One region of the Andreesenia angusta genome, then DNA from elsewhere that is predicted to be linked to it. Evidence: riboswitches for the same ligand, from Rfam matches in the RefSeq annotation. Region 1 holds a riboswitch; the other holds the start of a gene.
The links. A riboswitch is a leader RNA that binds a small molecule or an ion and turns the genes downstream of it on or off. The one in region 1 is predicted to bind thiamine pyrophosphate.
Positions count from the first base shown of each region.

Region 1 (3,409 bases):
CTGCTTTATGATGGCATTCATATCGGAGCATTTCTTCGGCATCGCTGATATAACGGGAGCTTTTATAGCTGGGGTTGTGTTCTTCAACACAGACCAGTCTGAATATATATACGAAAGAGTGGATGAGCTTTCATATCTATATCTTACTCCGGTCTTCTTTGCAAGCATAGGAATATCGAGCAACCTGAAGTCGATAGACTCGAAGATGATATACTTCGGGCTGATGCTTCTATTGATAGCAATCGTATCGAAGGTGATAGGGTGCGGACTGGGAGCGAAGATAAGCGGATTTTCAAATTCCGACTCTCTTAAAGTGGGAGTCGGTATGTCCGCCAGGAGCGAAGTGGCCCTTATAGTTGCCAACAGTGGCGTCATGCTAGGAGCCATAAGTTCTGATATATTTCCTGTGATAATACTCTTAGTTATAGCCAGCTCTATTATAACCCCGGTGTTACTGAAGTTATCTTACAACAGTAAAGACTGACAGGAGATTCCGTCATATGTTCACTTAAAATTCACAATTCTGATGTAGTATAAAAGTGAACATGATTGGAGGGGGAGAAAATGAAAAGTCTATCAAAAACAGAGCTTGCAAGAAAGATAGTTCAGCTGGCGTTCTTTGCAGCTTTTCCAGGGATATTCGTGGCGGTTTACTCGGGGATAAAGAGTCTTTATATGGGGATATTTCATCAGACGGCGGATATTTCGGAGTTTTTTCCAGAAGTTGCGCTGGCTGTGATGGTGGTCTTGGCCACAGTTTTTCTGGGAAGGTTTTTCTGCGGATGGATGTGCGCATTTGGGGCGCTACAGGACTGGATTTTCGAGTTGGCAGGGATGTTTAGAAAGAGAAAGACGAAAGTTCCAGCGGGGGTAGATGCTGCGCTGAAAAAGCTTAAGTATGCAGTTCTTCTGCTTGCCGTGATATTTATATGGACGATTGAGATGAGTCCGGCACTGGGATATAATCCGATAGATGCTTTCGGGGTTATTTCATCTGACCCAGGGATCGAAAGCCTGAAGCTTCTATTTGAAAGCTTTCTACCAGGAACTGTAATCATGATTATAATTCTGCTGACATCGGCATTTATAGAGAGGTTTTTCTGCCGATACCTCTGTCCAACGGGGGCTATATTTGCACTGGGCTCAAGGCTCAGGATGATATTTATAAGGAAAAATAGGGAAGAGTGCAGCTCAAGCTCTTGCAAGCTGTGCACAAATAACTGCAGCATGGGGATAGATATGAGCAAGCACGATGAAATACACTCTGGAGAGTGCATAGACTGCTTGAAGTGCATAGATGCTTGCAGAAAGTCAAACACAAGGCTGACAGTTCTCGGCAAGGAAGCAAATCACCTTGCGGTGGTTCTTGTTTCAGTGGCTCTGATTTCAGGGGTGATATTAGGAGGCAACTCCATCCTGAAAAAAAGCCTTGAGACGAAAAACGCCGAGACAGATACCCCTATAGGGACTTCAGAAAAAGAGACTTCAGAAAGCTCCGGTTACAGCGAGGACAGCGAAGTTAAAGAGGAGCCTGCTGAAACAGCTGAGCCTGAAGGAATCTACAAGGATGGAATTTATGAAGGCACCGGAATCGGGTTCAGAGGAGAGACAAGAGTATCTGTCGTAGTAGAAAACGGTCTTATAACCGACATAGAAGTTTTAGACAGCCAGGACGACGAGAAATTTCTGGTGAGGGCGGAAAGTGGGGTTGTGGGATCTATAATAGATACGCAGTCTTTGGAAGTGGATGCTGTTTCAGGAGCTACCTACAGCAGCGATGGCATAATGGAAGCTGTAAAAGATGCCGTTGAGTAGAGTTTATATCCTTGACAAATAATTAGTCATAGGATATTGTTAATATACATTACGGGTGCCTGCGAAGCAGGCTGAGAGGAAAGATAGAGATCTTTCTAACCGTCTAACCTGATCTGGGTAATTCTAGCGTAGGGATTATATTGGTGAATTGTATTCTGTGGCGGCAGCTACAGGATTGGTACGCTTATTTTTAATCCCCTCCGGATATTCCCGGAGGGGATTTTATAATTTAGAGAGGAGAGATTGAATATGAATGCAAGCATAGCGATACAGGTACTTCCGAAGGTGGAGACAGACAGCGAGGTGTGCAGAATAGTAGACCAGGTGATAGCACATATAGAGCAGACTGGTCTAAGCTACTATGTTGGATCGTTCGAGACGACAGTGGAGGGAGAGTTCGAGGAGCTTATGGAGCTGATTAAGGAGTGCCAGTACATAGCTGTAAAATCAGGATGTCCGTCTGTTATGTCCTACGTGAAGATAAGCTTCAAGCCGGAGGGAGGCATCCTGACAATTGACCAGAAAGTTTCAAAGCATCATAGATAGCGCTTCAAAGTACATTGCAATAGCACTGCTATTGGCGGTGTGGCAAGTACTGTCATACACAGGGACTGTGCCTGAACACATGCTTCCATCTCCAGGAGATGTGATTTCGGCCTTTATATCGGAGCTTCCGCTTCTTGTGGAAAACTCCAGGATAACTCTGCTAGAGGCCTTTTACGGCCTAGGGGTTGGGGTGGCGCTTGGATTCGCTGTGGCCGTACTTATGGACAGGTACAGAGCTTTTTATAAGGCATTCTATCCTGTACTGGTTATAACACAGACGGTACCGACAGTGGCTATTGCGCCTCTTCTAGTGCTCTGGATGGGATACGGAATGGCTCCGAAGGTGGCGCTGGTGGTCATAGTTACGTTTTTCCCTATAACCGTGGGACTTCTAGACGGTCTTAAGTCGGCTGATTCAGACGCCATAGAGCTGCTAAAGGCCATGAACGCCACAGACTGGCAGATGTTCAGGCATATAAAGCTTCCGAGCTCCATCCCATACTTTTTTGCAGGACTTAGAATAGCCGTGTCCTACTCTGTGGTTGGAGCTGTAATATCTGAATGGCTTGGAGGATTTGAGGGGCTGGGAGTCTATATGATAAGGGTGAAGAAGTCCTATTCTTTTGACAAGATGTTCGCGGTAATACTGCTTGTGTCGTGTATAAGTCTTCTGCTGATGAAGCTTGTGTCTGTGCTTAAAAAAGCCTGTATGCCTTGGGCAAAAGAAGAAAATAAACTGTAGAGGAGAGAAAATATGAAAAAGATAATTTCAGCATTTTTAGCAATCGCCATGACGATTTCGATGTCGGCTTGCGGAAGCGAGAAAGAGAAGAGTGGAGAGTTGGAGAAGGTAAGTCTGGTGCTTGACTGGACTCCGAACACAAACCATACAGGGCTCTACGTAGCCCAGGAAAAGGGATATTTTGAAGAGCAGGGGATAGAAGTAGAGATAGTGCAGCCGCCTGAAGGAGGCGCAGACAGCCTTGTGGCCTCAGGGAAGTCCCAGTTCGGGATATCGTTTCAGGACACCATAGCGCCGGCATTTGCC
Region 1 is NZ_MKIE01000001.1:197,812-201,220, reverse strand. It holds gene EUAN_RS01005 (cation:proton antiporter) at 1-484, shown strand, start outside; gene EUAN_RS01000 (4Fe-4S binding protein) at 565-1,815, shown strand; TPP riboswitch at 1,857-1,968, shown strand; gene EUAN_RS00995 (thiamine-binding protein) at 2,065-2,361, shown strand; gene EUAN_RS00990 (ABC transporter permease) at 2,330-3,103, shown strand; gene EUAN_RS12415 (ABC transporter substrate-binding protein) at 3,116-3,409, shown strand, end outside.

Region 2 (3,409 bases), on a different contig from region 1:
TTCATTAGTCAACTTAGCTGGCATTTGAATACCTCCTCTTGTTTTTTATAAAATTTTCCTGTAATATTATTTTACCCTATCGTCTCGTCTTGTTCAACTTTTAGATTCAGAGATGATATATTCTTAATTTTTCTTGAAAATACAGTCCTCCTATGCTACAATGAGATGTAATGTAATTTTTCATACGTAAGTAGTAGGAGGTGTTTAATCGTGGCAAAATTCTGTGAAGTTTGTGGAAAAGGTAAAATATCGGGACATCTAGTTACTTTCTCTAACCGTAAAAGCAATAGAACTTGGTCGCCAAACGTGCGTAAAGTTAAAGCTATAGTTGATGGATCTCCAAAGAGAGTCAACGTATGTACAAGATGCTTAAGATCTGGTAATGTAGAAAGAGCAATATAATAGGCTTCCTAAATAGGAAGCCTTTTTTCTGCCCTTTTTTATTTTACATTATCTGGACTTTATGAGCATCATCTCTCCAGAGCCTATGCTTATATGGGCTCTACCACTTGCTATTTCATTGCTTATGCCCAGCGTGTCCGAAACCGTGAAGTCCCGCTCTGTGAGCTCGTATTCAAAGCCTCTAAGCGTCACGGCTTTCACTTCGCCTCCGTATGGAATCAGAGAGATGTACTTGTAGTTTTCATCCATCTCCAGCTCGTACTCCCCGGAGATTATGCTTATCTCATTTTCTGCATCCACCATCTTGGCCGATATGTTCTGGGCCTTCAACCTATGCAGCAGATTTATATTTCCCATCATATGGTCCACTCTAGATCCTGTAGAGCCTAGAAGCAGAATTTCGCTGGCTCCGTTTTCAAGGGCGTATTCCACAGCTATTTCTGTGTCGGTCTTGTCTTTTTTAGAGGGATGTCTCAAAACCTCCACCCCTCTATCTCTGAAGTAATCGACAGTATCTCTATCTGCCGAGTCAAGATCCCCTATTATCATATCAGGATCTATCCCGAGCTCTTTGAAATGTCTCGCTCCTCCATCTACACAGATCTTTACAGACTCGTTCCAATCTATTTTCCCGGCAGTCTCAGCCGCAAAGTCCCCGTTAGAAATCAGTATATATCTCATATCCTATTTTTCAGCTCCAATCCTCTCTAGAGGCTTCCACAGAAGCAGTATCGCAACTACAGTTATGACAAGCTCTAAACTTAAAAAAGTCCCGTTGTATATACTTGAATATATCCAGGCATTCCGGTCTCCAGCGTATTCCTTGAAGAAAATAGCCCCAGCAGTCACATGGCTTGCAAACCTTCCAAGTATGCCTAGCGCCACTCCGGCTACTATTGCACCGTACTGAGCCAGCCCCTTTTCAGAAACTTTAGAGTAAGATTTGTATCCGACTCCCGAGAGCCCAAGCAGTCCGAAAGCCAGTGGATAGTCCAGTATATACTGCACAGGGTGCACTACATATGGCTCCAGTATAGACTGAAGCACTCCGTAGAGCATTCCCACTAGAACCCCTTTCTTGACGCCGTACCTAAGCCCCACAAGCACTATAGGCACCATGCTTCCAGCTGTAACCGAGCCTCCCTGCGGCATATGGTAGAGCTTTACATAGCTCAGTATAGTGGCCAACGCCACCATTATTCCAGCCTCAACTATAAATTTAACACTCATGCCTCTACTTCTCTTTTCAACCATAAAAAAATCCTCCTTATTATTTTATATTAATAGGGAGGGCTAGTACTTTGCCTCACTTCCCTACGCTAGCATTACCTAGTTCAGGTTAAGGGTCGAAGTCAGAACTTCCTCTCAGCATTAGCTCCCCTAGTAATTCAAGTTTTTACTATATGTTTTTGAACTTTCTTGTCTCTTCCACCACGTCTTCAGCTCCGAATATGGCTGAACCTGCTACAAGCACATCTGCTCCGCAGTCTGCAATCTCTCTGGCGTTGTCCAGCTTTATCCCGCCGTCCACTTCTATCTCCACTTCGAGTCCCCTCTCCGCTATAATGACGGAAAGCTTCCTTATCTTGTCCTTCATCTGAGGTATGAAAGACTGTCCTCCAAACCCAGGGTTTACAGACATCACAAGCACCATGTCCAGTTCGTCTAGCACATACTCTATAGTCTCTAGAGGCGTCGCCGGATTTAAAGAAACTCCTGCCTTTACGCCGTAGCTCTTTATAAGCTGTATAGTTCTGTGCAGGTGGTTTGAAGACTCCTGGTGAACAGTTATTATATCCGCCCCCGCCTTTACAAAATCCTCTATATATAGGTCTGGGTTCTCTATCATGAGGTGCACGTCAAACACCTTGTCTGTAGACTTTCTTATGCACTTTATGACAGGAGGCCCGAAAGTTATATTCGGAACAAAATGGCCGTCCATAACGTCTATGTGTATATAGTCCGCTCCTCCTCTATCTATCGCTTCTACTTCACTCCCCAGCTTGCTAAAGTCAGCCGAGAGTATCGATGGGGCTATTTTCACCATACTAGTATTTTCTCCTTTCCATTGCATCTTTCAAGAAGAGCAGGTAGTTTTCATACCTCTTCTCGCTTATTTCGCCTTGCTCCACTGCGCTCTTCACGGCACAGCCAGGCTCCTTGTTGTGCCTACAGCCTCTGAACCTGCAGTCCTCGCTTTTGCTGTATATCTCCGGGAAGTACACCTCCAGATTTTCCTCTGTCAGAAAGTCCAGCTCAAGGGAGCTGAAGCCCGGAGTGTCCAGCACATATCCGCCCAGTTCTAAGCTCATAAGCTCCACATGGCGAGTGGTGTGCTTTCCCCTAGAGGTCTTTTCGCTCACCGAGCCAGTCTGAAGCTTCAAGTCGGGCTGCACTGTGTTTAGAAGTGTGGACTTCCCTACACCCGAAGGTCCTGCGAATACGGTCGTCTTTCCAGAGAGCACTTCTCGCAAACACTCTATGCCTTCTCCTGTCTCTGTACTGGTGTTCAGCACTCTGTATCCGGCATTTTCGTATATCCTGTTGTACTCCAGCTTCTCTTCATCAGACACAAGGTCTATCTTGTTGAAGCAGATTGCTATATCTATCTCCTGCTCTTCCGCCAGTATCAGAAACTTGTCTAGTAGCCATAGATTCGGGTCCGGACTCCTGAGCGCGAAGACTATTACAGCCTGGTCTACATTCGACACAGGAGGCCTGAAAAGCTCGTTTCTCCTCTCCAGTATCTCCTCTACATAGCCCGTCGTCTCGTCTTCTTTATTTAGCCTTATCTTTACATCGTCTCCAACCATAGGCACGATATCTTGCTTTCTAAATATGCCTCTAGCCCTACATTCGTAAATTTCGCCATCCGACTTTACGTAGTAGAAGCCTCCTATTCCCTTTACTATTTTTCCCTCTAGCATAAGTTCCCCCCTTGATTTAGTTTAGTTCCCTGAAGCGCCTTCACTGTTTGGGCTTGTTGGGTTTTCCGTCCCAGTTCCAG
Region 2 is NZ_MKIE01000003.1:284,029-287,437, reverse strand. It holds gene EUAN_RS05950 (Asp23/Gls24 family envelope stress response protein) at 1-24, opposite strand, end outside; gene rpmB (50S ribosomal protein L28) at 211-402, shown strand; gene EUAN_RS05945 (thiamine diphosphokinase) at 451-1,083, opposite strand; gene thiT (energy-coupled thiamine transporter ThiT) at 1,087-1,656, opposite strand; TPP riboswitch at 1,697-1,794, opposite strand; gene rpe (ribulose-phosphate 3-epimerase) at 1,802-2,449, opposite strand; gene rsgA (ribosome small subunit-dependent GTPase A) at 2,451-3,329, opposite strand; gene pknB (Stk1 family PASTA domain-containing Ser/Thr kinase) at 3,351-3,409, opposite strand, start outside.
Region 2: linked by a shared signal. The riboswitch ahead of thiT (energy-coupled thiamine transporter ThiT) and the one ahead of EUAN_RS00995 (thiamine-binding protein) in region 1 are both predicted to bind thiamine pyrophosphate.